Regions from separate parts of the Shewanella mangrovisoli genome, predicted to be linked through region 2. Evidence: predicted binding sites of a transcription regulator. Region 2 holds the regulator's gene; the other holds the start of a gene.
What was found. The regulator FliA, encoded in region 2, starts transcription of late flagellar genes. The targets are predictions, from matches to a motif close to CTAAAGNTNNNNNNNNNNNNGCCGATA.
Positions count from the first base shown of each region.

Region 1: the regulator FliA is predicted to act here: its motif matches at 8,277-8,303, upstream of K0H60_RS17650 (DUF5610 domain-containing protein).

Region 1 is NZ_CP080412.1:4,039,973-4,058,179, reverse strand. It holds gene K0H60_RS17695 (hypothetical protein) at 1-201, shown strand, start outside; gene K0H60_RS17690 (tetratricopeptide repeat protein) at 320-1,507, shown strand; gene aroG (3-deoxy-7-phosphoheptulonate synthase AroG) at 1,815-2,873, shown strand; gene K0H60_RS17680 (hypothetical protein) at 2,924-3,100, opposite strand; gene K0H60_RS17675 (ABCB family ABC transporter ATP-binding protein/permease) at 3,550-5,346, shown strand; gene K0H60_RS17670 (hypothetical protein) at 5,429-5,686, shown strand; gene K0H60_RS17665 (hypothetical protein) at 5,721-5,927, opposite strand; gene K0H60_RS17660 (FMN-binding glutamate synthase family protein) at 6,072-7,562, opposite strand; gene K0H60_RS17655 (phosphoglycerate mutase family protein) at 7,574-8,167, opposite strand; gene K0H60_RS17650 (DUF5610 domain-containing protein) at 8,338-8,946, shown strand; gene K0H60_RS17645 (ferredoxin--NADP reductase) at 9,076-9,825, shown strand; gene K0H60_RS17640 (glutathione S-transferase) at 9,896-10,492, shown strand; gene K0H60_RS17635 (hypothetical protein) at 10,499-10,921, opposite strand; gene K0H60_RS17630 (Fe(3+) ABC transporter substrate-binding protein) at 11,140-12,147, shown strand; gene K0H60_RS17625 (ABC transporter permease) at 12,225-13,859, shown strand; gene K0H60_RS17620 (ABC transporter ATP-binding protein) at 13,856-14,905, shown strand; gene ggt (gamma-glutamyltransferase) at 15,045-16,757, shown strand; gene K0H60_RS17610 (Dyp-type peroxidase) at 16,964-17,905, shown strand; gene K0H60_RS17605 (LysR family transcriptional regulator) at 17,970-18,207, opposite strand, start outside.
Region 2 is NZ_CP080412.1:1,566,565-1,579,812, reverse strand. It holds gene K0H60_RS07070 (DUF2802 domain-containing protein) at 1-226, opposite strand, end outside; gene K0H60_RS07065 (chemotaxis protein CheW) at 381-875, opposite strand; gene K0H60_RS07060 (chemotaxis protein CheW) at 883-1,890, opposite strand; gene K0H60_RS07055 (ParA family protein) at 1,874-2,665, opposite strand; gene K0H60_RS07050 (membrane anchored protein in chemotaxis locus) at 2,730-3,245, opposite strand; gene K0H60_RS07045 (protein-glutamate methylesterase/protein-glutamine glutaminase) at 3,259-4,383, opposite strand; gene K0H60_RS07040 (chemotaxis protein CheA) at 4,402-6,666, opposite strand; gene K0H60_RS07035 (protein phosphatase CheZ) at 6,682-7,419, opposite strand; gene cheY (chemotaxis response regulator CheY) at 7,433-7,816, opposite strand; gene K0H60_RS07025 (RNA polymerase sigma factor FliA) at 7,864-8,577, opposite strand; gene K0H60_RS07020 (MinD/ParA family protein) at 8,570-9,451, opposite strand; gene flhF (flagellar biosynthesis GTPase FlhF) at 9,456-10,832, opposite strand; gene flhA (flagellar biosynthesis protein FlhA) at 10,844-12,943, opposite strand; gene flhB (flagellar biosynthesis protein FlhB) at 13,062-13,248, opposite strand, start outside.

The DNA of each region.
Region 1 (18,207 bases), 2.2 Mb from region 2:
GACCAAGTGCTAAAAGATTATGAATGGCAGGAATCCTTGAGAAGACAGGAGCAAATTCAAATTCTGCAGGCTCTGCCACTCGGTTGTATCGCCCAGGTAAAGCCTTACCGCTACTTTACTTGTGGTCAGGATAACTACCGGCCTTATCGTTATCAGCAGCAGGATGTGTATATCAAGGTAGACCCTCCGGCGCAGCGTTAACCCTTAAGCTGCCGCAATCCTTTGTGGCAGGCCGTTATTTTTTGTAACCATTTTATGACGTCTTTTTGGCCAAGTGTAATAAGCTCAAATAGGAGCCTTATGGTCTGGGGGACATCTCATGATACAACTGCGCACCATCTCAAGCGGCATAATCTGCTCATTATTACTTTTACTCTTATGGGGTTGCAGCTCAACAGCCCCAAAACCTAGTGATGATGAAATCGATGCCCTATTTGCAGATTCGTTGTTTAAATCTGTCAGTAATATTCCGAGCGTCGAGGATATTTTTAGCCTTCCGCCTTCTGTGGCGGCCGATGTTAGGCGAGCCTACGACCGTTACAGCTTATCGACGAAAAATCCCGTCGCGGTACACGAATGGTTAGCCAGTTATATCAATGCTAACCAAGATGGCGGCCACAGCGATTTTCACTATCAAGATAATTTGACTCAAACCGCCAGCGAAACCTATGCCCAGCGCGCGGGGAATTGTATGTCGTTGGTTGTGATGACATCGGCTTTAGCGGATGTGTTTAAAATTGGCACTGAGTTTCAAGATATTGCGATTGAACCCGTGTGGGACAAACAGGGCGAGTTTTATCTGATCAACGGCCATGTCAATCTACGCTTGTTACCCGCCGAGAGCGTGCACACTGTGTATCTGTCGGCCCATGCGATTCTGGTCGACTTTATGCCCGAGCGAGCTCTGCGAGGCTACAATAAAGTGCAAATCAATCGCCAGACCTTAACCAGCATGTTTTATAACAATATGGCCGCCGAATCCTTGGTTGAAGGGGATTTAGACCGCGCCTATGCGCTGATTAAAGCCGGCTTAAAATCTGGACACTTTATCCCTGCGCTCAACACCTTAGCCGTGATTTATCGCCACAAGGGCGATGAAAAGCGGGCAGAGCAAGTCTATCGCTATGCACTCAAATACGATGCCGATGATATGACGACCCTCTATAACTTGGCGGTGATTTTAGGTGATCAGGGCCGTTTAGAAGAGTGGGCGCAGGTCAATAAAGTGTTGGAGTTAGCGCGTATTCGTAATCCTTATTACTACTATGATATGGGTGAACAGGCCTATGATGAACACCAATACAGCGAGGCGCTCGCTTGGTATCAAAGGGCCGTGGATAAAGCCGATTATCGCCATGAGTTTTTCTTTGGTTTGTCACGTACCTATTGGGCGCTGGGCGATGAGAAGCGCGCCAAACTCAATATGGAAAAGGCCATGGCACTTAGCCGCGAAGCCACAGATAAGCATCGTTATCAGGCAAAACTGCAGGCCATGCAGCAACATTAATCCTTTACTCAACCTCCTTTGTTTGCGTTTGATTACTGGCAAAGGAGGTTTTTTATTTCCGCTCTCAGTATCGTTTGCTTCCTACCCAAACATTCGGTTGGCTTTAGTTTGCATATCATATTGAAATATTTGAATTTGTATTTTTTAAAAATATGTTAAAACAAGACGTTATAGCTGATTTTTTGAAATGGAGACAACTTGGTTGCATTAACGGCGCAGACTGGATAAATTGAACTCAGTATTGCAGTTGAGATCCCCTATTGCAGCGATAAAAATAGCCTAAACACGAGAGTTGGAGCAGTAAATTATGTATTACCAAAATGATGACGTTCGCATTAATGAAGTCAAAGAGTTACTTCCACCGATTGCGATTCTAGAACGATTTCCTGCTTCCGAAAACGCTGCTGCAACTGTGTTTAACGCCCGTCAAAGCATCCATAACATTCTCGCTCGCCAAGATGATCGTTTGTTAGTGGTCATTGGTCCTTGCTCAATCCATGATCCTAAGGCCGCATTGGAATACGGCCAGAGACTGGTTGCGCTAAGAGAACGTTATCAAGATCAGCTCGAAGTGGTGATGCGTGTTTATTTTGAAAAGCCGCGTACCACAGTGGGTTGGAAGGGACTCATCAACGATCCTTATATGGATAACAGCTTCAAACTGAACGATGGTTTGCGTACCGCGCGTAAACTCTTGGTCGATTTGAATGACTCTGGCATGCCTACCGCGGGTGAATTCCTCGATATGATCACCCCGCAATATGTGGCGGATATGATGTGCTGGGGCGCCATCGGTGCACGCACCACAGAATCGCAGGTGCACCGTGAATTGGCCTCGGGGCTGTCTTGCCCTGTAGGCTTTAAAAATGGTACTGACGGCACGATTAAGGTGGCAATCGATGCTATTGGCGCCGCGAATGCGCCGCACCACTTCTTATCGGTAACCAAATTTGGCCATTCGGCGATTGTGTCGACCAAAGGTAATCCCGATTGCCATATCATTCTGCGAGGCGGCCGTGAGCCAAATTACAGTGCCAGCCATGTGGCGCAGATCAGCGAACAACTGAAAAAGGCCAAGCTGGTCGACAACATTATGATCGATTTCAGCCATGCCAACAGCAGCAAACAATATCAACGCCAAATGGAAGTCGCAAACGATGTGGCCGAACAAGTGGCCGCGGGTAATAAGGCGATTTTCGGTGTGATGGTCGAAAGCCACTTAGTGGAAGGGCGGCAGGATCTGATTGAAGGTCAAGCGTTATGCTACGGTCAGAGCATCACAGATGCCTGTATTGGTTGGGACGATACCGAGCGTTTACTCGCAGTGTTAAATCAGAGTGTTATCGAACGTCGTCAGCGGGTTTAATCGGGTTTAAGACCAAAAATAAAGGCGCTATCCCGGCGCCTTTATTTTTATTATTTCTTGCTCATTTCGGCTAAGTATTCGTTAGCTTTGGCCAAGCTACCAAAAGCAGCAATCAGGTTATTTCTGCCTTTGTCCTGAATTTCTGGATTGCCTGATTCGATCATCATCCACACCCAAGTTTGGATCAGTGGTAATGGCGGGTATTGAACTTTAGCTGAATCCAACATAAAGCATCCTTTGATCTTGATTTATTTGAGTTATCTTTAATGTTATCGCAGAACGAGTGCGGAACTTGTTTGTACGCACGGATCTGCGGCCAGATGTTTGCAAATCCTGCTGCTTGAAATCTTTAGTCCGAGGGACATTTTGGGTAAAACCGACAAAATAATCAACAGTCGAACCCTTGATGTTCTGGCCTATTTTAACGGTTACTGTTCTGATAAAGCCAAGCTTGTTTCAGAATTTTTTCACCTTAATATTCGCTTTGCGAACTCTTTGAGCGTAAGTCGTTAGCATGACATTTTTATTTCGGTAAGCCAGAGATATTTTGCCAAGCGGGCCGCTTTTTGTCTGTCAGAAAAATCTGATTGATTTTATTCAAACTTTCCCTGTTTGGTTTCGCCTTAACGTGCGCCATGCTGCTACAATTGAGCGACTTTGGCAAAGGTTTAGACATATGCGCCCAACACTGTATTTTGAAGGTCCCATCGATAAGCTCAATTGGCACGTGGTTAAGTTGCTCTGGCCTTATTTGCTCGAATACAAGGGCCGGGTGGCGCTAGCCATGTCTTGCCTTATCGTCGCTAAGCTTGCCAGCGTGGGTTTGCCTTTTATTCTGAAAGACTTAGTCGATACCTTAGATGCGAATAAAACCGCGCAGGCCTTGAGTGTGCCCATCGGATTAGTTTTAGCCTACGGCGCAGTGCGGCTGTTAACAGTGATCACGGGTGAAATCCGCGACACCCTATTTGGCCGTGTCACTGAGCGGGCCATTCGCCGATTGGGTCTCGCGGTGTTCGACCACCTGCATCGACTCGATTTGGATTTTCACTTAGAGCGGCGTACGGGCGGTTTGTCGAGGGATATTGAACGCGGCACCAGTGGTGTGAGCTTTTTGATGCGCTTTATGGTGTTTAACATAGTGCCGACCCTGCTAGAAATCGCCATGGTTATTGGTATTTTCTTTTTTAATTATGGGATTGCCTTCGCCGCTATCACTTTTACCTCAGTGATGGCCTACATTTGGTTTTCGGTGGTGGCGACTGAGTGGCGCACTGAATACGTCCGCGATGCGGCTAAGGCTGATTCCCTGTCCAACACCCGCGCCATCGACAGCCTGCTCAACTATGAAACCGTGAAGTATTTTAATAATGAGAAATATGAATCGGACCGTTATGACCAAGCCTTAGACCAATGGGAAGTGGCTAAACGTAAGAATCGTTTATCACTATTTGCCCTCAACGGTGGGCAGGCGATGATTATCGCGTTAGCGATGACGGCGATGATGGCGTTAGCCGCCTATAAAGTGACTAATAATGAGATGACCTTAGGTGACTTTGTACTGATCAATGCCTTTATGATGCAGCTCTTTATGCCGCTAAACTTTTTGGGATTTGTCTACCGTGAAATCCGCGGAGCCCTAGCCAATATTGAGCGGATGTTCAGTTTGCTCGATAAGCACCCTCGCATAGTAGATAAACCCGATGCCTTAGACTTTGAGCCTAAGCGCGGCGAGCTCAGTTTTGAGCATGTGAGTTTCAGCTACGATGACAGACCGATACTGCGCAACGTCAGCTTTAAGGTGGCGGCGGGGAAAAAAGTCGCGGTGGTTGGGGATAGCGGTGCGGGTAAATCTACGCTCATCAAATTGCTATTCCGTTTTTACGATGTGGAGCAAGGGCGCATTTTGATTGACGGGCAGGATATTCGTCAATTAACCCAGGATGCACTGCGCCGAGCTATCGCCATAGTGCCGCAGGATACAGTGTTATTTAATGATTCCTTAGTGGAGAACATTCGTTATGGTCGTCCCGATGCGACGGATGAAGAAGTGCGCCATGCCATCAAACTCGCGCATTTAGAGCATTTTATCGCGTCGCTCTCCCAAGGTTGGGATACCAAAGTGGGTGAGCGGGGCTTAAAGCTCTCGGGCGGGGAGAAACAGCGCGTGGCCATTGCGCGGGCGATTTTAAAAGGCTCTCCAGTGCTAGTGTTTGATGAGGCTACATCCTCCCTCGACAGCCGTTCGGAACAAGCTATTCTGTCGGCACTGCGCGAGGTCGCGAAAGGGCATACCAGCTTAGTCGTGGCACATAGGCTATCGACCATAGTCGACGCCGATCAAATTGTGGTCTTAAGCCAAGGGGAAATTGTCGAGCAGGGGAATCATCAGTCCTTACTGGCTCAGGATGGTCTCTACGCTAAGTTGTGGCGCATACAAAATGAGCAACAACAGCTTTCGGTTGAAGTGTAACAGCGTTGGGACAATTCAGTTTTTATTCAGGTTCGGCTCTCTATACTCGAATCCAAGCAAATAACGATAAGAGGTGCTTGGCATGGAAAATATGGCATTAAGAGTCAATATTGAAGGCAGAGAAGAGAAAGTAAGCACAGATTGGTTTGCGATTATGGCAACCCTTAAAAAGCGCGGTGTGGATTATGATTCGCTACAACGCATTCACGCAGAGTTAAACGCAGGCCTTAAAGTGACCACAAGACGTTTAACGCTGGCAAAAATGAATCAAGAACTTGAATTAGCAGGGATTATTCGTAGAACTAATGAATGTAATGCGGATGTTCGAGGTCTGAATTAAGCGATGAGATAAACGAAATAGGGAATATAAGAAATTATATTCCCTTTGGTTTTCCAGCCTTCCAACCTTCACATAACAAATTGAATTTGGTGGTCGATTCGTCAATTTTAGTGAGTCGAATCACTTGGCCTTCACGAAAACACACTAATTCGCCTTCGATCTCAGTCAAGCGATTACAGCTCTTACAGCTAGTGCTGGCAGTTTTACTGTCTGGCATATGGCTTACAAAGCTTGCTTTCACAGTGTTTCCTTAACTTAATATGCAGTTGTTTAATCTCAAGCGCGTATCACGGATCTTACCCCTTTTGTGATACGCGTTCAAATTACCTTTTGCTAAATTAACTTTAGACGAAAGTCGTACGAAATGCATACAGTGTCAAGTTAACTATTGATTGATATGGGAATAGTACTTATCCAGCGAAACCGACAAGCCACTCTCGAGCACAATCCTCACATGGGACGGTTTGAGTTGCCTTGGCTCTGTCACGCCACAGGAGTGGGCGATCAGGGCTAAATCGTGGTGTAGGTTATGATTATAATTAGCGACGCGAGTCGATTTGTCTCTAGGATCAAGGCCTTGCTGGAGTTTCTTATTATGAGTCGTGATACCCGTCGGGCAGGTATCCTTGTTGCATTGCAGCGCTTGAATACATCCGAGAGCAAACATATTGCCACGGGCCGAGGCGATAAAGTCCGCACCCAAGGCCAGCGCCCAAGCGACCCTCGATGGCACTATGAGTTTGCCTGAGGCAATCACTTTAATGCGTTTACGTAGCCCACGCTGAATTAAGATATTGACTAATATGGGTAAACTCTCTTTAAGGGGCAAGCCCATATAATCCATTAAGGGTTGAGGGGCGGCGCCCGTGCCGCCGTCAGCACTGTCTAAGGTAAAAAAGTCGGGGGCAGAGGCTTCGCCACGGCGCTCAATTTCATCGCAAAAATCTTCGAGCCATTGCACGTCCCCAAGTACGGCCTTAATGCCTGTGGGTTTACCCGTGACCTCACGTACTCTGGCAATCATATCCAGAATATCGCCCACATTTTTAAACTCGATATGACCATTGGGGCTTATGGAATCATGGCCCTGCGGGATACCGCGAATTTTGGCTATCTCCTCGGTGACTTTTATCCCCGGCAAGATACCACCCTTGCCTGGTTTGGCTCCTTGGCCCATTTTGATTTCAAACATTTTAACTTCGGGGTGGGTGGCGATTTCTTTGAGCTTGTCATCGTCTAAATGGCCGTGCTCATTACGTACACCGTATTTAGCGGTACCAATTTGAAAGACTAAGTCGCAGCCGCCTTTTAAATGGTAAGGGCTTAAGCCACCTTCACCAGTATTTAACCAACATCCCGCCTGCGCTGCGCCGTGGGATAAGGCGGTGACGGCAGGGCGTGACAGGGCGCCGAAGCTCATGGCGGAGATATGGCAAATGGCCTTAGTGGTGTAGGGCTCGCGGCAATGGGGGCCAATGGTTTGAGGCAGAATTGGCGTGATATCTTCATCTTGAGTAGGAAAGGCGGTATTCATAAACATGATGGCGCCTGTGCTGTCTAGCGGGCGCGTCGAGCCAAAGGCGATGGTTCTGTCGACGTTTTTCGCGGCTCGATATACCCAGCTTCGCTCGGCGCGGTTAAAGGGCAATTCTTCCCTGTCCTGTGCGAAAAAGTATTGTCTAAAAAACTCGCCTTGTTTCTCAAATAAATACCGAAAGCGACCTATCACAGGGTAGTTGTGGCGCACGGCCTGTTTGGTTTGTAGCTTGTCGGCGATATACATATAGACAATCGCCAGAACGACAAAGCCCGCTAGGATTAAAAACAGCCCTGAGAAGAGATCCAGTCCCCACATAAACCAATTCAATTCTTGCATCTTGTTATCCTCTATTCGTGTCCATAACGGGTGGAGATAAGGCTCGCCGGCTGTCCATCATGGATGGAGAGTAAAAACAGCTGGCTGTAATCATCTTCAGCGATGGTGGGGATTTCTGGGCCGCCAAGAGCTTTGATGATCAGTGGGACGGTATTGGAATGCCCCGCAATTAAGCTGTTACCTTTAACAGCATGTACTTGTGCAACAATTTGCTGGATATGGGCTGCGAGTGGTTTTTCGGCCGCGACCACGGTAATAGGTAAATGCCGCTCCGAAGACATAGGCAACAAGGTTTGCTGGGTTCTTTGATATTGGGTCGCGATCAGTTGCGAGATTTGCGTTCTTTGCAAGGCGCTGACAAGGGCTAGGGCACGTGCGTGGCCATCATCTGAAAGGGACGGATCGCCTGCTGGAGCATCGGCTTTTTCGGCATGCCTTACCAAAATAATCAATCGATTATCGGCAAAAGCTTGATTGATGGGGCTGAGTCCCATGCTAGTAAAGAGTAACAGGCCTAATAGCAGAGTGTGTAATAGCCGAAGTTTATTTAAGCGGATGGTTCGCAAGGAGTGAGTAACCACTGCTAGCCATTGGGGAGTTGCCATGCCGTATATCCTTATCTGATGGGCGCATGCAAGTGCGATGCTGAGGCGAATAGATTCATTATGGGTATCATTGCCTTAGATTGTGATGGTACTGCAATTGAGAAAAATACTAAAGTTGCTTAAATTTTGGTCGATAATAGAGTCACCCCAAATTGAATGGATTTTGTATCATGGAAATCAATAACCCTGCACAGGTACAGAGCGCTTCTTCGTCCCACCGCAAGTATGCCGAAAACGTGCCTGCCAATGCTGAAAAGACGAAAAATGTGGAAGCAGCATCTAAGCAAACTGCACAACAAACCAGTAAGCAGTTAATGAATCAGGCGATTCTGTCGGCGCAGGAAGATGTGAGTTTAAAATCCGGTGATCAATCCATGGCGTTACTTTATCGCGCGGCAATTGAAGCGATAAACAAAGAGTTAGCCCCTTCGATGGGCGAAAATGCCATTCAAACCGCCTATGACAATAACGTCGATACTTCCCCCGAAGCGACTGCCGATCGGATTGTGAGTTTTGCAACCCAGTTTTTTAGCATTCACCAACAGCAAAATTCAAATATGAGTTTGGATGAGCAGCTCGACAGTTTTATGAGCATTATCGGTGGCGCTATCGACAATGGTTTTAAGGAGGCTCGAGATATTTTGTCCGGCCTTAAAGTGTTGCAAGGGGATATTGCCGATGGCGTCGATAAAACCTATGGTTTAGTGCAAGAAGGATTGCAGGCCTTTAGGGATAGCTTCAATAAGAAACCTGATGAGGCGCAAACGGCTAGCGCATAATGTCCCGCGCTTAGTACTCTATCTTGTTGCCATTTCCCTTGTTTTAAGCCCCTTGCAATAAGGGGTTTTTGTTGCGCAGATAACAGTCTATGCTAGGGATCTATTTAACGTTTTGCTTGAGGGCGAGTTATGTGGACTAGGGGACGGGTTATCGAACGTATTGATTGGAGTGATAAATTATTTTCGCTGCGGATAGCGGCCGAACTGGCGCCCTTTATTCCGGGTCAATTTATTAAACTCAGCCAGATGCAAGATGATAAGCGTGTCGCCAGAGCCTATTCCCTCGTGAATTCCCCCGATAAACCCTATGCTGAAATCTTGGCTGTCGCCGTAGAAGAAGGGCAGTTATCCCCACAATTACAAAATCTTGCCATAGGGGATGAAATTGAGATCACCCCAACCGCCACAGGCTTTATGACCTTGGATGAGATCCCTAAGGGAGCAGGGCAAGGCCGGCACTTATGGTTGTTAGCCACGGGCACGGCCGTGGGGCCATTCTTATCTATGCTAGATACGCCAGAGCCTTGGCAGCGTTTCGAAAAAGTCGTGCTTATCTATGGTGTCCGCGAAGCTAAAGACTTAGCCTACCTCGATAAAATAAAGGCTTATGCAGTGCAATATCCTGATCAGTTTATCCTGTGTTTAACCGTCACCCGTGAAAAGGTCGACGATGCACTGCAATGCCGTATTCCCGATGGTCTCGTCTTGGGCGAAATTGAGCGTAAAGTGGGGTTAACTATCAATGCTGCGGATTCGCAGGTGATGATTTGTGGTAATCCGGGGATGATCAGCGGCGCGCAGGCTGCGTTGCTCGACAAGGGATTAGCTAAAAACCTACGCCGCGCTCCGGGACAAATTACCGTCGAGAAATATTGGTAATCGGTTGAGTGTTAATGATAGATAATTAGTCTTAATCGTTTTAATGTCAGTCATATAGAAGGATTTTTTGATGAAGTTGCTCTGCTCCCTCGCTTCACCCTATGCTCGCTGTGTTCGCACATTAATCCGTTATTTAGGGATTAAGGATATCGAAGAAGTCTTAGTCAATCCGATGGAAAACACCGCTGAGCTGCTCGATGTTAACCCGCTTGGGCAGATCCCTTGCCTCATCACCAACGATGGTGTGCCTATCTTCGATAGCGAAGTGATTATGCGCTATTTAGACGCCGAATTAGGTGAGCAGCAGATGTTTGGCGGCCAAGTAAATAATTGGGTATTGCAATGCCAGTATTCGATGATCAAAGGCCTGATAGACAGTGCGGTAAAATTGCGCCAAGAACAAATGCGTGAAGAGGAAGGGGTGAGATCGGCTTTTTGGACATCGCGTTTTGAGCAAGCGCTGCTGCGCGGTTTGATGCAAATGGAACATCAGAGTGTGATTACTCAGGCAACGATTCAGGCGCCACAATTAGCTTTGATTTGTTTGCTGGATTATGTGGATTTCAGACATCCAGAACTCGATTGGCGTAAAGTGGCTCCCGCGACCTCGCTCTGGTTTAGTGAGATGCGCGATCTCCCCGCGTTTGTGGAAACTCGCCCAGCGTAAAAGGCATTAGTGGTCTGTTGAGCGGCGGCCTCTATGGGTCTCACGGCGATTATGTTCACCAAACGCGCCGTAGAGATCCTTAGTTATGCCGTAATCGACTCTACGGTCGTTACCCGTTTGGCGTCTATCATCATAGTGTTGATAGCGGCACTGACAATTGGCCATAGTGCATTCTTCCATTGGGAGTTCAGGGGCTTCTTTTGACAGAAAACGTTTCCCTTTGAGCTCATCTACCTGATCACAACAACTGCCGTCATTTTCGATGCTGACGCAATGGAAGCGCCTTTCTTGCCCTGCAAGCCGTTGATTTTTCTTTTTCGCGTTATCCATGAGTTTGACAAAATGCTTGCGCTTTTTAGGCCCCCGTTTGAGCACCATAAACGCGAGTAGCGCTATCACGACGACAAGCAGCAGTAACGCGCCTAACATAACGCCTCCTCATGTATTTTAAGCGAATTAAGGTTCAGTTTAGTTTGGTTTGAGATAATCTCCAGTTTTAAGTTTAATTTCATTAAAAACAAAAAGTTAATCAATCTATTGCCCTAGTTCATTTGATCTATTACTCTTGCGCAACTGATAACTATTATCATTAATAGTCTTAAGAATTGACTCACGCTTGCTGTCATCATTTTGAGGAGAAATCGCTAATGAAATGGGTAACTTGTGCCGCTTTACTTGGGTTAATGTCGGTTGCGCAGTCTGCACATGCGGATGAAAAATTAACGGTTTATTCCTATCGCCAAGCGTTTTTGGTTGAGCCTATTCTGAAGCGTTTCACCGATGAAACTGGCATTGCTGTGAATGTGGTATTTGCGAAAGACGGTATTGCCGAGCGTATCGCCCGTGAAGGCCGTTTATCCCCTGCGGATTTAGTGTTAACTTCGGATTTCTCTCGCTTGGTCGAATTAGTCGACAAAGACCTGACTGCTCCCGTGAAAAGTGAGCAGCTCAATAGCAATATCCCCGCGCAATACCGCGATCCTGATGGACAATGGTATGCCTTAACAATGCGTGTACGTAATCTCTATACGGCAAAAGATCGCCTCGGCCCACAAGCCATCAGCTACGAAGAGCTGGCCGATCCTAAGTACAAAGGCAAGATCTGTACGCGCAGTGGTAAGCATCCTTACAACATCGCCTTAGTCGCGTCTATGATCGCCCACCACGGTGAGGCCGACACTAAGACTTGGTTGCAAGGTGTGAAAACCAACTTAGCACGCAAGCCTCAAGGTAACGATAGGGCGCAGGTGAAGGCGGTTAAAGAAGGCTTGTGTGATATCGCCATCGGCAATAGCTACTACTACGGCAATATGCTGCAAGACCCTGAGCAAAAGAGCTGGGCAGAGGCTGTGGCGATTAACTTCCCGAATCAAGCCGATCGCGGTGCCCATGTGAACGTTTCTGGTATGGTGCTGACTCGCTATGCGCCGAATAAAGACAATGCTATCAAGTTGATGGAGTTCCTGTCTGCGGATGTGGCACAAAAAGCCTATGCCGAAGTGAACATGGAGTATCCGGTGAAAGCCGATGTTGCGCCATCAACCTTGGTCGCCTCCTGGGGCGAGTTTAAATCCGACCAATTACCGATTTTCAAGCTGGCGGAATACCACCAAGCGGCGGTGAAATTGTTAGATGAAGTTCAGTTCGATCTCTAGTTGAGCGGTTATAGCAACTAGAAATAGTAAAAGTGAAAAGTGCGCCTTAATTGGCGCACTTAGGTTAAAGGATCCACATGATTTTAGGATTAGCCAGAAGCTGGTCGCTTACTGGTTATGCCATAGCCGCGCTACTGGTGTTACCCCTCTTTGCGTTAATCCTTCAGGCTGCGCAGCCCGATGAGGCCGTATTTGGTCATCTGCTCTCCACTGTACTACCCACCTATATCTCCAACAGCCTATGGTTGATCCTGTGGGTGAGTATTGGCTCACTGTTGCTGGCATTGCCCTGCGCTTGGTTGATGGCGCGTTGTGAGTTTGTCGCTAGGCGTTATCTGCAATGGGCATTATTGCTGCCCTTGGCCATGCCAGCCTACATTGTTGCCTACGTGTATACCGATTTACTCGATTACGCAGGCCCTGTGCAAACAGGGCTTCGCTCAGTGTTTGGTTGGAGTTCGCCGCAGGATTACTTTTTCCCCGATATCCGTACCTTAGGCGGCGCGGCGTGTGTGTTGTCGCTGGTGCTCTTTCCCTATATTTATCTGTTGGCGCGCACCGCGTTTATGGAGCAATCCCTAAGCTTGGCCCACGCTTCGAGGATTATGGGCTGCTCGCCGTGGCAGAGTTTTTGGCGTTTATCCTTACCTATGGCAAGGCCAGCTTTGGCCGTGGGAGTGGCCTTAGTGGCGATGGAGACCGCGGCGGATTTTGCCACGGTTAACTACTTTGCCGTGCCTACCCTGACCACAGCCGTGTACGACACTTGGCTGGGTTATGGCAATTTGACGGCTGCGGCTAAGCTTTCGGCCATAATCCTCTTGGTAGTGTTTAGTTTGATTGGGGTAGAGCGTTTTGCCCGCCGCAAGCAGCAGTTATTCCAAAAGCAGTCTCGCATTCAAGCGAGCGATTTATATCGGCTCTCACCGATGCAAACCCTGCTTGCCCTCGGTTATTGCATCACCTTGTTACTGCTGGCCTTTGTACTGCCAAGCGGCATTTTGCTCTCCTATGCCATCGATTATTTTGAGCAGAGCTGGGATCCGATTTTCTGGCAATTGAGCGTGAACAGCTTGAGCCTCGCACTTATAACTAGCTCTGTATGTTGTGTGATTGCATTGATATTGATGTTTATTCGCCGCGTGAGCCCAAGGTCGAGCGATGCGCTGCCATCACGCTTGGCATCGACTGGCTATGCCTTGCCTGGCACAGTGCTGGCGATTGGCGTGCTAGTGCCGTTAACCCTGCTCGATTTTGCGATCAATGATGTAGCCGATTGGTTGGGAATGACAGGCCCTGGGCTCCTGCTTACGGGCAGTACGGTCGCACTGGTTTTTGCCTTTTGTGTGCGCTTTGTGGCTATCGCCATTGGCAGTGTGGAGACCAGCTATAAACGCATCTCTCCGTCACTGGACATGGTGAGTCTGACTCTGGGGCAGAGCCCAAGACGACTATTGCAAAGAGTGCATCTGCCGCTGCTCACTAAGGGATTATTTGCTGGGGCGCTACTGGTGTTTATCGAAAGCATGAAAGAATTACCGGCGGCATTGTTGCTGCGGCCCATAGGGTTTGAGAATCTCGCCACCTATGTATTTCAGTTTGTCTCAGACGAAAAGCTTGAACATGGCGCCTTGCCCGCTATTGTGATTGTGCTCGTGGGGTTAGTCCCACTGATTTATTTAAACCGTTCCTTGGAGCAAGATAGCCGATGACCAGCACCCTCAATCTTCATCAAGTCCATAGCGATTATCAGGGCCAACAGGTACTCAAAGGCTTAGATTTAACCCTGGCACAAGGGGAAATCCTCGCGCTGTTAGGCCCAAGTGGCTGCGGCAAAACCACCTTGCTCAGGGCGGTGGCTGGATTGCAGGCCATCAGCCAAGGTGAGATCCAAATTAATGGCAAGACGGTCAGCGGCGCGGGGCAATTTGTGCCGAGTGAGCAGCGGGGAATTGGGATGATCTTCCAAGACTACGCCTTGTTCCCCCATTTGACCGTCGCCGAGAATATTCTCTTTGGCGTAGCAAAATTAACGGCTACGCAGCGCAAGGCGCGCTTGGATGACATGCTTGCCCTAGTGAAACTCGAAGGCTTAGCCAAGCGTTATCCCCATGAGTTGTCCGGCGGGCAGCAGCAGCGGGTGTCGATTGCCCGCGCGCTTGCCTATGAGCCGCAATTACTGTTACTCGATGAGCCTTTTTCGAATATCGATGCCCAAGTGCGCCACAGCATGATGGCGGAGATCCGCAGCATTCTCAAACAACGTAATGTCAGCGCGGTATTTGTGACTCACAGTAAGGACGAGGCCTTCGTCTTTGCCGATACCTTGGCCATTTTTAACCAAGGTGTGATAGTGCAGCATGGCCGCGCCGAAGACTTATATGCCGCGCCTAATAGCCGTTATGTGGCGGATTTTCTGGGCAGTGGTAACTACTTACCCGCTGAAGTGCTCGATGGTCATAGCGTTGTCACTCCGATTGGCGAGCTGCGCAGCCTGACGCCCTTGTCACAATCCCATGCTTTCAATGGCCAAGTGTTTTTGCGGCCACAGCAATTGGCGCTCAGCGCAGATGATGCGGGTGTGGGCACTATTACCGAGCGGCGCTTCCTCGGGGCATTTTGCCATTACTGGGTGAAAGTCGAGGCGGCGTCCCATGCCCATTATGTCGAAGTGCGTAGCCAAATCATGCAGTTGAATGTCGGCCAGCGGGTGGGATTAAGCACTGAGCCGCATTCCTTAGTGCTATTTGAATCTTAAGCAGACCGCAGAGGATATGTCACTGTATCAGCATAAAGTATGACATTTTTGCTTACGTTTAACTTGGTCAAAAAAATTCTAGATTGCTGATATTTTCAGCCTTCCTTGTTACCTTAATTCCTCCAGAGTGGGAGGAATTATGATAAAAACAATAAAATCAATTTGTACCTTAGTCACAGTGGCGACAGCAATGTCGTCATCAGGAGTGTTGGCCATGGATAGGATCACGGGTAAAGCCTTTGCGACGCGCTCAGAAGTGTATGCCACCCATGGGATGGCGGCGACCAGCCAACCGCTAGCGACACAGGTGGCGATTGATGTGTTAAAACAGGGCGGCAGTGCCGTGGATGCGGCGATTGCGGCCAATGCCATGCTGGGCTTAGTCGAGCCTACTGGTGCCGGGGTTGGCGGTGATTTATTTGCCATTGTCTGGAGCGCTAAAGATAAAAAGCTCTATGGCCTCAATGCTTCGGGTCGTAGCCCCAAATCCTTAACCCTAGAGAAGCTTAAATCCCTCGGATTAGATTACTTACCGCCCTTTGGGCCGCTGCCCGTGTCGGTTCCCGGCGCGGTGGATGGATGGTTCGAGCTGCACAACAAGTTCGGCAAACTGCCTATGGCCGATAATTTAGCCCCAGCCATTCGTTATGCCCGCGAAGGTTTCCCCGTTTCTGAGCTGATTGCCTATTACCTTAATGGCAGTGGTAAAAAACTCGGTCAATTCCCCGGTTTTAAAGAAACCTATATGCCCAATGGTAAAATGCCTGCGGTAGGGGAAATATTTAAAAATCCTGCATTAGCAAACACCTACGAGAAAATTGCCAAGGGCGGTCGCGATGCATTTTATAAGGGCGATATCGCCAAGAGCATTGATAAATACATGAAGGCGCAAGGCGGTTACCTCAGTTATGAAGACCTAGCCAGCCATACTAGCGACTGGGTTGAACCCGTATCGGCCAACTACCGTGGCTACGATGTGTGGGAACTGCCGCCCAACGGACAGGGGATTGCTGCACTACAGATCTTAAAAACCATGGAGCCCTTCGATGTCGCGGCCATGGGCTTTAACAGCCCCGAATATGTGCATCTTTTCGTAGAGGCTAAGAAACTCGCCTTTGCCGACCGCGCAAAATTCTATGCCGATATGGCCTTTAACAAAGTGCCAGTGAAGGAATTGATTTCGCAGCAATACAATTACGATCGCGCCAAACTTATCGACTTAAACAAGGCGGCTAAGAGTGTCGATGCGGGGAATCCTGCGTTGCAACATGGGGATACTGTGTATCTCACTACTGCTGATAAAGACGGCAATATGGTGTCGCTGATCCAGAGTAACTATCGCGGCATGGGCTCAGGTATGACGCCACCGGATCTAGGCTTTGTGCTGCAGGATCGCGGGCAGATGTTCGATCTCACCGAAGGCCGTTTCAACACTTATGCGCCGGGTAAGCGTCCCTTCCATACCATTATTCCCGCCTTTGTGACTAAAGACGGTAAACCTTGGTTGAGTTTTGGCGTGATGGGCGGTGCAACACAGCCGCAAATGCACGCGCAGATCATTGTTAATCTGATTGATTTTAAAATGAACTTGCAAGAAGCGGGCGATGCCCCCAGAATTTTGCACACAGGTTCGACCGAGCCTACGGGTGAGGTGATGAATGACGGCGGCTATGTGAGCTTAGAATCAGGCTTCCCCGTTGAAACCCGCCGTGAGCTAATTAAGAAAGGCCATGTGCTACGCGATGGGCTCGGCGATTTTGGTGGATATCAAGCCATTGGTTTTAATGCCGAAACGGGCGTTTACCGCGGCGCCTCCGAGAGCCGTAAAGACGGTTATGCCGCAGGTTACTAAGGCATAATTCGCCTTTGGCGTTATGAGCGCCGAAACTTGCGTAAGACGAATTGACGAGGCGTAATAGCCTCGTCAATTTTTATATTCCAGTCTACAAACGTGTTTACATTACAAAGACGGACAAACTGTGCGTTACTTAATGTCATTTTCAGGTAAAGTTGCGGATAATATTGCCGAAAATGAATCGACAAAAGGGTGATAACCAGATGGATATTCAAAATATGCCGCGTGAACAGTTGGGTGTGTGTGCAGAGGGAAACTTACATAGCGTCTATTTGATGTTTAATGCGAGCGACAACGATAACGTTGAATCGCAATTGCGTCCCTGTATTGCCAACGTTGCGCAGTATATTTATGAGTTGACGGATCAATACTCCGACAGCGCATTCAATGGTTTTGTGGGCATCGGCGCCAACTATTGGGACAGCCTCTATCCCGATGCTCGCCCTGAAATGCTCAAGCCATTCCCTGCAATGCAAGCGGGTAACCGTGAGGCGCCAGCGATCGAATACGATCTGTTTGTGCATATTCGCTGCGACCGCTACGACATTTTGCATTTAGTCGCCAACGAAATCAGCCAAATGTTCGAAGATTTAGTCGAGTTAGTCGAAGAGGAACGCGGCTTTAGATTTATGGATAGTCGCGACTTAACAGGCTTTGTCGATGGCACCGAAAATCCGAAAGGGCGTCATCGTCAAGAGGTTGCCTTGGTCGGGGATGAAGATCCTGAATTTAAGGGCGGCAGCTATATTCACGTGCAAAAGTACGCCCATAACTTGAGTAAGTGGCATAGATTACCGCTTAAAAAGCAAGAAGATATTATCGGTCGTACCAAGCAAGACAACATCGAATACGAGTCGGAAGATAAGCCATTAACCAGCCATATTAAGCGGGTAAACCTCAAGGATGACAACGGCAAGTCGATTGAGATTTTGCGCCAGAGCATGCCTTACGGTTCGCTCAAGGAGCAAGGGCTGATGTTTATTTCAACCTGTCGCACCCCAGAGCACTTTGAGAAGATGCTCCACAGCATGGTGTTTGGCGATGGTGCGGGTAACCACGATCACTTGATGCACTTTACCAGTGCCTTGACGGGGTCTTCTTTCTTCGCCCCAAGCTTAGATTTTTTGATGCAGTTCGATAATTAAGCCTTTGTAAACCGCGACTCAACGCACTGAGCCTTAAAGCCTCAGTGCGTTTTTGTTTGTGGGCTTAACTCGCCGTCGTCCACTTGCTGAGATCCTGCTGCCACTGCTGGGCGGTAAAATCGATAAAGGCGCGCACCAGCGCTTGTTGATAACTGCGGGAGAGGTACACCGCCCAGAGGGTTTGCCCTGGCGCCGTGTATTCGGGGAGCACTTCTTGCAGTTGGCCGCTGGCGAGATAGGGATTAGCTAAGTCACAGGGCAAGTAGGCAATGCCATGCCCGCGCAATGCGGCGCTAACCAGC
Region 2 (13,248 bases):
AGCGCTTCTCAAGCTCGATAACACGTCGTCCCATGCCGATAGTGCCACTGCGAAGCTCCTGTAACTCCCGTTTAAAGGACTCACGTTGGCGATCGCCTTCTTTGACCAGTACGGTTAACGCTTCAACTTTACTGCGCAACTTACTCAATTGTTTTTGGAGATAAAGGACTAACCCTAAACACGCAATCACATAAACTAAGGCTGCGATTAAAAATTCATCGCCCATTAATCATCCTTACGCATCACAATAAACTGAAATCAACAATACAACAGGCTCACCAAACGGCAATCGGAAAGATTAAACAATGGCGAAATGAACCGTTTGTATCGTGGAAAGCAAGGACGACAGATTAACTCATCTGTCGTCTCATCATGGAAGCTTAGAGCTGATTTAACTCAGCCCATTCTTCATCGGATAATAACTTGTCTAAGTCGACAAGGATCAGTAGCTCGTTATCGCGATTGCTCACGCCTTGGATAAACTTGGCGCTTTCTTCTGTACCGACATTCGGCGCATTATCAATTTCAGAACGGCGCAAATAAACCACTTCGGCCACACTATCCACCAAAATACCGATAACTTGTTTTTCAGCTTCGATAATCACGATACGAGTCGAATCATCCACTTCCGCCGATTGCAGGCCAAAACGTGAGCGAGTATCAATAACGGTCACCACATTGCCGCGCAGGTTAATGATCCCTAATACGTAATGGGGTGCGCCAGGCACAGGGGCAATCTCGGTGTAACGCAACACCTCTTGCACCTGCATCACATTGATACCGTAAGTTTCGTTGTCTAACTTAAAGGTAACCCATTGCAATACTGCATCATCTTTACTTGCAGCCACGGCCGCGACATTTCTTGTATCTTTCATGTTTACCTCAACCAATGGAGTCCTGACAGCCTAAACCCGCATCAAGCATTTCAACTAAGGCTTGTACGTGCAAAATGCCACACATTTGTTCTTTCACTACACCAGCTAACCAAGGACGTTTCCCCGCTTTGCTGCGCCAGTTTACTTGCGATTTATTAATTTTTACTGCATTAACGAGGGACTCACAAGCTAATCCCCAATTACTGCCTTCTAATAGTACAAGATATTGATAATTTACCGATTGCGCCAGTTTATCCGTGTATTTTTCTGGCATCACCCATGCACAGGTATCAACCAGATTTAACTGCTCTTCCCTGTGGGTTTGCACCCCTAAAAACCAAGATGGGCGACCGATAATATGATTAATCCGCTCAACCTTAACGATCCCACCAAGACTCACTAAAGGCACGGCTAAGGTTAACCCTGCTACCTTAAAGAATAGTACTTGAAACTCATCATCGAGTACTTCTTGCAGGTCTTTTGTGATACTTGGAGGGGCAAACCCCACCTGAGTCTCGGGAGTTGTCTCAATGCTTATCTCGTCATCCACGACAGTGGATGGCTGCTCAAGTGTTAGGCTAGCATCGCTTGCGAGTGCTGAAGAGATACTCTCTTGGATCTCCTCCGCTACCTTATCAGTATCAGGCACAGCTTCGCTCAACACTTCCGCGGGCTTCTCCTCAATCACCACCGTTTTTAATACCGGCGCGAGGAGTTTCTCCAAAGCCTGCTTATTAACTAACGGAGCAGGCTCATCAAGATGAGGCATATTGCTGGCAGACTTTGCCTTCTGTGGCTGCACTTCGGCGGCAATAGTCACGCTCGCATGCACTTTAGCCTGGCTGTGCTCGGCTAAAATAGCGTCATCGAGTAATTGCGCTTCATTTTTTTTGCCAGCCAGCGGCGTCGCAACCTCATGTTGAGGCGCATTCGGGGAAGCCACAGCTTTGCAGTCTTCTTCATGCAGCAATAATTCAAAAAAATCAAAAACAGTTTCATCAACCGATTTTGACATGGCCAAACTCCCCAGCTAAAAGAAAATCTAATAATCGCTCGTAAGCTTTCACGCCACGACTGCCGCTTGCATAATGGGAAGCGGGTAAATGTGCCAAACTGGCGTCTCTAAACTTAGTATCTACGGGGATAACATCTCGCCAAAGGCTGTCGCCATATTGTTCACTCAGCACCTGCAAGGCTGCAGGTGATGCCTTAGTACGTTTATCGTACATAGTGGGTACGACGGTATAGCTATAACGGGTTTTCTTTGACCGCCCCATGATTTCCATGGTTTTTACCATACGTTCGAGCCCTTTGATGGCTAGAAATTCGGTTTGCACAGGGATCACTATGTGTTGACTGGCCGCCAGCGCGTTTACCATCAACACCCCTAACACGGGAGGACAGTCCACAATCGCCACATCGTAATCATCGGCAACCAGAGCCAATAAATTACGCAGCACCAACCCCATACCCTCTTGATGTCCTAGCGCTCGGTCTAACGTGGCTAACGCCATCGTAGCAGGCAGTAAATCTAAGCCATCGACTAAGGTGGGTACTATGTGGGATTTCACTAAATCAGTCGTCAAACTCTTATGCGCCACAAACACGTCAAATAGCGAACCGGGAACCTCTTCGGAGTCAATGCCAAGGTAATAACCAAGCGATGCGTGGGGATCGGTGTCAATCATCAGTACACGCTTACCCCGTTTAGCGAGCGCACCCGCCAAACTGGCTACTGAAGTGGTTTTTCCAACCCCACCTTTTTGATTCGCAATGGTCCAGACTTTCAAAGAACTGACCTCTTTAATATTGATTCTCGGCTATTCATCACGCCCGTTTGAGCAACGACAAGCACTACTCGCCTTCCCTTGTGGTCACTCTTATGCCGCCGTTAGGCAAACTAATGACTTTCACCCCATCGGCGTTTTCCGAAATCACCACAGGGACATTACTCGACTGAGATTGCGCTTGTGTGGATGAAACCGATGAGGCTTCTGTACGCAATGACTCAGGTACGGGATCGACAGCAGTTTGCTTCTGCGACGGTTTATCTTCAATCGGCTTCTCAAGCGTCGACGGAATTTTTGCATCGGATGCCGAGAACGCCTCTGGACCTAGGGTCACCGCCTTTTGCTCTCCCGGTGAAGCCAACTTTAGCATCGCTTTAGTTTGATCCGGATGGGAAGCGAGCCAAGATGCAATCGCCTGCGCCTGTTCATCCGGCACCATGAGCAAAATCTGTGTAGACTCCAATCGCTTTACATCATCGCGTAATGCAATGATTTTTCGATGATAGTCCAGACTTAATGCGGCTAAGCACAATATGGCGATTGCCATTAACACTATGATAAGCAAAATATTTGTGCTTATCTGTGTTTTCGACTTAGCCACGCGCAGACTCTTTTAAAATCGACTCCGCCATGTTATCCAGAGAAATGGACTGAGTAGCGATACCCGCACTGGCCACCGCCTGCGGCATACCATAGACCACGCAGCTCGCCTCATCCTGTGCCCAAATGGTCGCGCCCGCCGATTTCAACATACGTGCGCCTTCGCGGCCATCGGCTCCCATTCCCGTTAGCACGACCGCCAGCACATCACCGCCATAGGCTTTAGATGCTGAGGCAAAGGTAATGTCGACGCAGGGTTTGTAGTTCATCTCCGCGCTGCCAGCCAAAACTTTGACACGGCCAGTAACACCAGCGCGCTCAACCATCATTTGCATCCCACCTGGTGCAAGGTAAGCGCAACCGGGACGCAATACGTCACCGTTAGCCGCTTCTTTCACTTCAATCTTACACAAACCGTTTAAACGGTTCGCAAAGGCGGGCGTAAAGGCCGCAGGCATATGCTGGATAAGCAAAATAGGATGCGGATAATTTGCTGGGAACTGAGTCAGAATCTTCTGCAAGGCGACAGGACCGCCCGTCGATGTGCCAATCAGCAATAATTTATATTGCTTACCACTTGGACGAATCGAGGTCGCAGGTGAAGAACGCACAGGCGCTGGCGCAGATTGCGCATGGGTCGATGTACCACCTAATACTGAACTCGCGCTCTGGCGAGGTGGCGGCGTAGGTGTCGTTGGACGCACCACAGGGCGGAAAATCCGGCGGCGACCTAGAGCTTTTACTCTTTGCTGCAATAATAGAATTGCGTCATCTTTATTGGTCGCAATATCTTCAAAGCGCTTAGGTAAGAAATCGAGCGCCCCCGCATCGAGGGCATCTAACGTGGCTTTAGCGCCATCATGGGTCAATGAAGAAAACATCAAAATCGGTGTTGGACATTTCGCCATGATCTCACGAACGGCAGTAATTCCGTCCATAACTGGCATTTCAATATCCATTGTAATGACTTGAGGATTAAGCTCGGCAGCCATCTTCACCGCTTCGGCCCCGTTAGAGGCCGTCGCGATCACTTCCAGTTCAGGATCTTGATTGACTATTTCACTAACACGTCGTCTAAAAAAACTTGAGTCATCAACGACTAATACTTTAATGGCCATTCCATTCCTTATTGGAAACTAACTTTTATTCTTCGCATAATGCTTTAATAATCCAGGGACATCCAAGATTAAGGCGATGCCACCGTCGGATGTGATTGTCGCCCCCGCCATACCCGGCGTGCCATGCAACAATGCTCCCAAGGGTTTAATCACCACTTCTTCTTGTCCAATTAAAGCATCGACAACAAAACCAATTTGCATCATGCCCAACTGTACAATCACCACATGGCCGTGTTTCTTATCACCATGTTTAAAGCTGGTTCGATTGCGATGTAACCACTGCTCCAGATAGAAAAGCGGTACGGCCTTGTTGCGGACAATCACAGTCAGTTGTCCATCGACAATATTGGTCTTGGTGAGATCGAGATGGAAAATCTCATTCACGCTGGATAAAGGCAACGCAAACACTTGCTTGGCAACGTCCACCATTAAGGTAGGCATAATCGCCAAGGTCAGCGGCACTTTAATCTCAAGTATGGTGCCCTTGCCTTTCATCGAGTCGATATGCACGGTTCCGTTAAGTTGGGTAATACGGGTTTTCACCACGTCCATTCCCACACCACGGCCGGAAATATCTGAAATCTCCACTTTAGTCGAGAAGCCAGGCGCAAAAATCAGGTTATAAGCTTCACTGTCAGTCATCCGCGCCGCGGTATCCTCATCGAGTACCCCACGCTTGATGGCAATTTGCTTTAACTTTTCAGGATCCATACCTGCGCCATCGTCTTCGATTTTCAGCAGGATATGATCACCCTCTTGGCTTGCAGACAGTGTGATGGTACCCGTTCTTGGTTTGCCGCTGGCCTCACGGTCATTAGGCATTTCAATGCCATGATCTACCGAGTTACGCACTAAGTGCACTAACGGGTCAGCAAGCGCCTCAACTAAGTTTTTATCTAGATCGGTCTCTTCGCCCACGAGGACTAAATCGATTTCTTTATTCAGGGTACGGGCTAAGTCGCGTACAACCCGAGGGAAGCGACCAAAGACTTTCTTGATGGGTTGCATGCGGGTTTTCATCACCGCGCCCTGCAAATCCGCTGTCACTAAATCTAAATTCGCCAGCGCCTTAGACATTTCCTCGTCATCACGACTAATGCCTAAACTCAATAAGCGGTTACGCACTAACACTAACTCGCCGACCATGTTCATGATTTGGTCGAGTCTGGCGGTATCGACGCGAACGGTCGTCTCGCCCTGAGGTACGTTGGCAGACGCTGCAGCGGCCGCTTTAGCAGGGGCTTTTTCAGCAACCGCAACATCAGTTTTGGCTTTTACCGCTGGAGGTGTTGCTGGTGCAGCAACACTGGCCTTGGGAGCGGTAGGCGTTGAAGGCGCAGCGGCACTTGGAGGTGCTTTCACTGGCTCGGCTTTCGCTGTCACTTTTGCAGGAGCACCGCCTTTACCGTGTAACTCATCGAGGAGACGCTCGAACTCATCTTCGGTGATTTCGTCCGAATCAACAGCGGGAGCGGTAGGCGTTGGTGCAGCAACAACAGTTTCTGCTTTTGGCTTAGCAGCTTCTTCCACTTTACCTTTAAACTTGCCAGAACCGTGCAGCTCATCGAGCAGAGCTTCAAACTCATCATCGGTAATATCATCGCTAGCGCTTGCGGATGTCGCTTGAGGCTTACTGACATTTTGCACAGCAGGTGCAGCATCAGCTTGAGGCGCAGAGACGCCAGGACCTTTTCCGGCGCCGTGCAACGCATCGAGTAAGGCTTCAAACTCTGCTTCATCGATTTCATCGATACTGGAATCTGAAAGCTCTGATTTATCGACTGGCATTTCAACGGCGGCGACTTCAACCACTGTTTCTATAACAGGTTCGGGTTCGGGTTCTGGCAATGGTTCGACTTCGGCACTACTTTGACCGGATTCGGAAGGAAGCGGTTCACCGGAGCTGAGCATTTTCAATTTAGCCAATAATGCAGGATCTGCTGGGTCTTGTTGCTCGCCTTGTTGGGTTTGAGCAAACATAGTGTTAATCGCATCGACAGCCTGAAGAATGATGTCCATTAACTCGGCGGATACACTACGCTTGCCTGTGCGTAATAAATCGAAGGTGTTTTCTGCTTCGTGACAAACATCCACCATGGGAGTGAGACTAAGGAAACCCGCACCGCCCTTTACAGTATGAAACCCCCTGAAAATGGCATTTAGCAAGTTAGTATCATCAGGATTGTTTTCAAGCGCGACCAGCTGCTCTTGCAGCAACTCAAGGATTTCGCCCGCTTCAATCAAAAAGTCCTGGAGTATCTCTTCATCTACATCAAAGGCCATCAAATTGACTCCCAGTTAGAAACCCAGACTCGATAGCAGATCATCGACTTCATCTTGACCAGTAACGACGTCTTGACGAAGCTCGGCATTCATTATCGGTCCTTCAGCTTCAATATTATTTTTCTGAGTAATCTGACTCTCAATCACGGGTTGCTCACCAAATACTGTCAGCATAGACACCAGATTACTTTCAACTTCCATCACTAGATCGATCACCCGACGGATCATTTGTCCAGTCAGGTCCTGAAAATCCTGCGCCATCAAAATCTGGTTGAGCAATTCGCGTAAGCGATTGGAATCCAATTCGCTACGTGACATCAAATGCTGCACATTGTGGCAAAGCGCTTTAAAATCGCTCAAGGCGATTTCACGACGCATTAATTTGTCCCAAGATGGCATCACCTGCTGGATATTCGCAGTTAATGCATTGGCTAATGGCAAGCACTCCTCCACCGCATCCATGGTTTTATTCGCTGCCTGCTCAGTCATGTCAATGACATAACTTAACCTTTCCTTAGCGTCGGGGATTTCTGTATTAGCTAGTTCAACCAGACGATTATCGACTTGGAAATCCATCAATGCGCTGTGAAGCTGTCTGGTTAGTTTACCAACTTCATCAAAGAGCTCCCTTTGGAGTGGAGCCGCGAGTTCCCTAAATAAATCATCTGCTTGAGTTTGATCATTCGCGCTTAATAGTTCAACTAAACGCTGAGCCTTCTCAAGCGTAATGAGCCCTGATGTTTGTGACTTCATAGCTCATCCTTGCTTAAGCGAGTCGTTCGAATATTTTATCTAACTTCTCTTTAAGTGTTGCTGCGGTAAAAGGTTTAACCACATAACCATTCACGCCAGCTTGTGCGGCAGCGATGATTTGTTCACGTTTTGCTTCTGCGGTAACCATTAATACGGGTAAATGCTTTAGAGAATCATCAGCACGGATGGCCTTCAGCAAGTCAATCCCTTGCATACCAGGCATGTTCCAATCTGTGACGACAAAATCAAAGTCGCCCTTTTGCAGCATGGGCAGCGCGGTTGAGCCGTCGTCTGCTTCTTGGGTATTATTAAAGCCCAAGTCTCGCAACAAGTTCTTGATGATACGTCTCATTGTCGAAAAGTCATCAACGATGAGAATCTTCATATTCTTGTCCAAGGTTTCCTCCGGTGAGCCGACATTCTGTGCTCAATCAATAATTATACTTATGTCCAATGCTTGAGTTTGCCTTTGAGTCGCAACATTGCCTGACTTAATATCTGGCTAACTCGCGATTCGCTTACCTCAAGAATGGCGCCAATTTCTTTTAAATTCAATGCTTCATCGTAGTATAACGATAGCACTAGCGCATCTCTTTCGGGCAATAATTTTATCGCCTCAACGAGTGCTGAATGAAACTGGGTTTCTGCTAATGCTTCAAATGTTCCATCGCTCACATTATCGCTCGGAGTGAGTATATCCTGCGATACGCCTAAGTCCTCTATCCCTATGATTTTACCAACAGAAACATCGTTAAGAATATGATGGTACTCATCGAGCGTCATATCAAGTTTTTCTGCAATTTCTGTGTCGCGCGCATCACGACCCAACACTTGCTCTAACTCATCAATGGCTTGAGCAACTCGACGATTATTACGATGGACAGAACGGGGAACCCAGTCACCACGACGGATCTCATCCAACATGGCGCCACGGATCCGTATGCCGGCGAAGGTTTCAAACTTTGCACCTTTGCCACCATCAAACTTGGATGATGCTTCTAATAGTCCCATCATCCCCGCTTGAAGCAAGTCATCGAGCTGCACTGAGGCAGGTAATCTGGCGAGCAAGTGATGTGCAATTCTTTTAACCAACGGTGCATACTGTTCAACGATTGACGTTTTACTGTCTAAACAAGTATACGCTGCGGCTTTATTCACTCGTTTTTTCCTCTTGAAAATCTGGTCGCTGAACCAAGCGCTCAACGAAAAATTCCAAATGCCCACCAGGTTGCTGTGGTACCGGCCAGCTCATGATCTTATTCGCTAGGCCATGGTACGCGATAGCCGCTGGAGACTTAGGATAAGCCTCAACCACTAACTTTTGTTTACGCACTGATTTGCGAAGGTTTTCATCAAACGGAATGGTCGCAACCAGCTCGAGTGCCACGTCCAAGAATCGGTCGGTCACTTTACTGAGTTTAGCAAACAATTCCATACCTTCGCGTAAACTGCGCACCATATTCGCAACAATTTTAAAACGGAAAACGCCGTGTTCACGGCTGAGAATTTTGATTAACGCATAGGCGTCAGTGATTGAGGTTGGCTCGTCACAGACAACAACTAGCACATCCTGTGACGCACGGGAAAAACTGAGCACCATATCTGAAATCCCCGCGGCGGTATCCACGATGAGGATATCAAACTGAGTACGCATCTCGCTGAAAGCTCGAATTAAACCCGCGTGTTGCGCAGGACTCAATTCGACCATGCCTTGGGTACCAGAGGTCGCAGGGACAATGCCTATGCCTTTAGGACCGCGGACGATAATATCATCCAGCTCAGCATCGCCAGAGAGTACATGGGAAAGGTTACGCTCGGCACGGATCCCTAACATGACATCGACGTTTGCTAAGCCAAGGTCGGCATCAAGCACTAAGACACGCTTGCCCTTTTCGGCTAATGCTACTGCGGTATTGATGGATACGCTGGTTTTACCCACGCCACCTTTACCACCCGTAACCGCGATTACTTTCACTTTTTCGTTATAGGGTTGATTCATCATACGTAAACCACTTGCTTGATCCAGGGTCATAACTCTACTCAAATGCACAGGTCATATTATCTGACCACGCTGTGTCTGGTAACGATTGTTGTTCAGTGTTTTCTAAGGCCGCTAACGCTTGCTCTGCAAGCAATAAAGTATCGGCAACTTTCATATCTTCGGGCACTCGCTGCCCATCCGTAACATAACTTAATGGCAACCCACTTTGGATCAACACACTTAATGCGCCCGCTAACGACACGGATTCATCGAGTTTGGTGAGTACAACACCAGATAAGGGAATGCGTTTAAAGTGATTTACAGCATCTTGTAGCACACGGCGCTGCCCTGTGGCAGACAGTACCAGATAACTGCGGATAGGTATTCTGCTATTTGCAGTTAAATTATCAAGTTGCTGGTAAAGCCGCATATCTCGTTGGCCCATCCCCGCAGTATCTATCAATACTAGCTTGCGATTTCTGAACTGATACAGAATTTGCTCTAGCTCAGCAAGGTCATGGGCTTGCTTAACGGGACAGCCCATAATTTTGCCATAGGTGGCCAATTGCTCATAGGCGCCAATACGATAATGATCTGTAGTAATCAAAGCGACTTGGTCTGCGCCATGATGGGCGGCGAAGCGAGCCGCTAATTTGGCTAAGGAAGTGGTCTTCCCCACACCCGTTGGGCCAACCAATGCCACAACACCACCTTGCTTAACGATATCATCACCTTGATTATCAAGCATATTCGCTAGACTTTGTGGCAAGGCACGAACTAATTCTGCTGGGGTATAGTGTTGACTAAGCGCCGCTAGCTTGTTCGCGACCGCAGGCGAAAACTCAGCCTCCAGTAACTTTGACTCCAGCATGGCACCCACAGGGTCAATACGTTTTTTGTGTTCAGTCATCAACGCAGACACTTGATGAGTGAGCAAATTGCGTAAAGATGCTAACTCATCACGCATCGCTTCGAGATCCGCATTTTGTTTCTGTGATACCTGCGGCTTCTTATCGAAGGCATTTCCCATATCACGGCGCTCAGCTTTTGGCGCCGCGGGTGCCTGTAGTGCTTGTGCCCACGCAGGCAATTCCGCGTCTTGCTGTTGATGAGTGAGTTGTTGGTTTAAACGGCTTTGTTGCTTCTCGAGCAAGGCTTGGAGAGAGTCCGCTGGCGCCGAGGGTTTAAGCTTAGTCTCAGCACGAATCGGCGCTTTAGCACCGAGCGACACTAAATCATCACTCACATCCATAAAAGTCGGTGCAGCTGCAGGCGCCTTCGCTTTGGGCTCGTCATAGTCAACGGCGGCCACAATCTCAATGCCGCCATTTACTTTTTTATTCGACATAATCACGGCATCGGAGCCGAGCGTGTCCTTCACTTGGGCCAGTGCAGCACGCATGTCTTTGGCAAAAAAACGTTTAATCTTCACTTATGCGTCCTCTACTGGCCGACGGCAGACACTATGCGTATTTGCTTTTCATCGGGGATTTCTTGGTAAGAAATCACTCTGAGATTAGGAATAGTATATTTAACAAAGCGAGACAGTGTCGCACGTAACATACCTGACGTTAGCAAAATAGCGGGCTGACCAACCATTTCTTGCTTTTGAGCGGCATCCGCTAAGGATTGCTGCATACGCTCTGCAAGACCAGGTTCGATATTCGGACCATCGCCACCGGTTGCTTGCATTGACTGATGCAACATCTGTTCCAACTCTGGCGCCAAAGTTATGACAGGTATTTCAAGTTCAGGACCCGAGATCTCTTGAACTATCATGCGCTTCAATGCGATACGCACTGCCGCCGTTAACACTTCAGTATCGTTACTCTTAGTGCCGTATTCTAACAAAGTTTGCACTATGGTACGCAAGTCTCTGACAGAAACTCCTTCATTTAATAGGTTTTGCATCACTTTTACGACATTTCCTAGCGGCATCACATCCGGAATAAAGCCATCCACCAGCTTAGGCGAATGCTTGGCAAGCATATCCATCAGTTGTTGCACTTCTTCGTAGCCTAAGAGTTTCGCCGCATTATTCGTCAAAATCTGACTGATGTGGGTTGCCACCACTGTCGCAGCATCCACCACGGTATAACCTAAGGTTTGTGCATGTTCGCGAAGCTCTGGGGCAATCCACACGGCTTCAAGACCAAAGGCAGGATCACGAGTCTCTATACCATCGAGCTTACCGTAAACTTGACCAGGGTTGATGGCAAGTTCGCAGTCATGGCGAATATCCGCCTCTCCAACCACCACGCCCATTAACGAGATGCGATAGGCATTAGGTGATAAATCGAGGTTGTCACGAATATGTACCGCAGGCACCAAGAAGCCCAGTTCTTGCGAAAGTTTTTTACGTACCCCTTTGATCCGACTCAGTAACTCGCCACCTTGGCCCTTATCGACCAACGGGATCAAACGGTAACCCACTTCTAGACCGATAGTATCAACATGGTGCACATCGTCCCAGCTAAGTTCTTTAGGTTCTCTTTCGGCTCTTTCCGTTGGGCCCGTTTTGACTTGCTCAAGGGCTTTGGCACGTTTGGCTTCATTACGTTTGAAGATAAAGTAAGCGGCACCAGCGGTGATCACGGCAAAGCTTAAAAACGCCATATGTGGCATGCCAGGCACAATACCCATCACAAAGAGTACGCCGGCCGCAATACTGAGCGACTTGTGACTGTCAAACATCTGACTGATCAGCATCTGGCCCATGTCGCCAGATTCATTTTGACGGGTCACCATCAACGCCGCGGCGATTGACAGTAATAAACCTGGGATTTGCGCGACGAGACCGTCACCAATGGTTAACAGGGTATAAATTTCAACGGCTTGGGAGAATGTCAAACCGTGCTGCACAATCCCGATAATAAACCCACCGAGAATGTTGATCACCAAAATCATAATACCGGCAATCGCATCGCCCTTCACAAACTTAGATGCACCGTCCATTGCGCCATAGAAGTCGGCTTCGCGGGTCACCTCGGCGCGTCTGGTTCTGGCTTGATCCTGATTAATAATACCTGCGTTTAAGTCGGCATCGATGGCCATTTGCTTACCGGGCATCGCATCTAAGGTAAAGCGAGCACTCACCTCGGCAATACGGCCAGCACCTTTAGTCACAACGGCAAAGTTGATAATAATCAAAATGATAAATACGACTAAACCTACAGCATAGTTACCGCCAATCACCACGGAGCCGAAGGCCTCGATCACCTTACCGGCGGCGTCACCACCATTGTGACCTTCGAGTAATACTACACGGGTTGATGCCACGTTAAGCGCGAGTCGCAGCAATGTTGCAACTAATAAAACGGTTGGAAACGCAGCAAAGTCTAAGGGTCTGTCGGTATAAATCGCGACAAGAAGAACAATCAAAGCCAAGGCAATGTTAAAGGAGAATAAAACGTCGAGCAGAAACGGCGGGATAGGCAGCACAATCATGGCCAATGCCGCAAGCACTAGCATTGGCGTACCTATGCCCTTGAAAGAGCTCAGTTTCAACTGTTTTACTTGGCCTAGGGAGGCTTTAACATCCATTCACAGATACCTAAACTTTGACGCATAACAGCCTGAAAGCAAAAAGCGCGCCAACTGCTAGCGCTTCTTGTTGTGGGTTTATCTCTGTGAACTATTTCTTCGGTAACCTAACACTTAACTAGTGTTTTAGATCGTCAGGAATGGGTTGATTAACAGGGATTGGGATAGGTTTACGGCCACGACCTTTTTGGTACTGGCGTAACTGGAACACATAAGCCAGTACCTGCGCCACCGCTGTAAATAGGCCCTCTGGGATCTGCTGCTCAAGCTTAGTGGTGTGATAAATTGCCCGCGCCAGCGGTGGC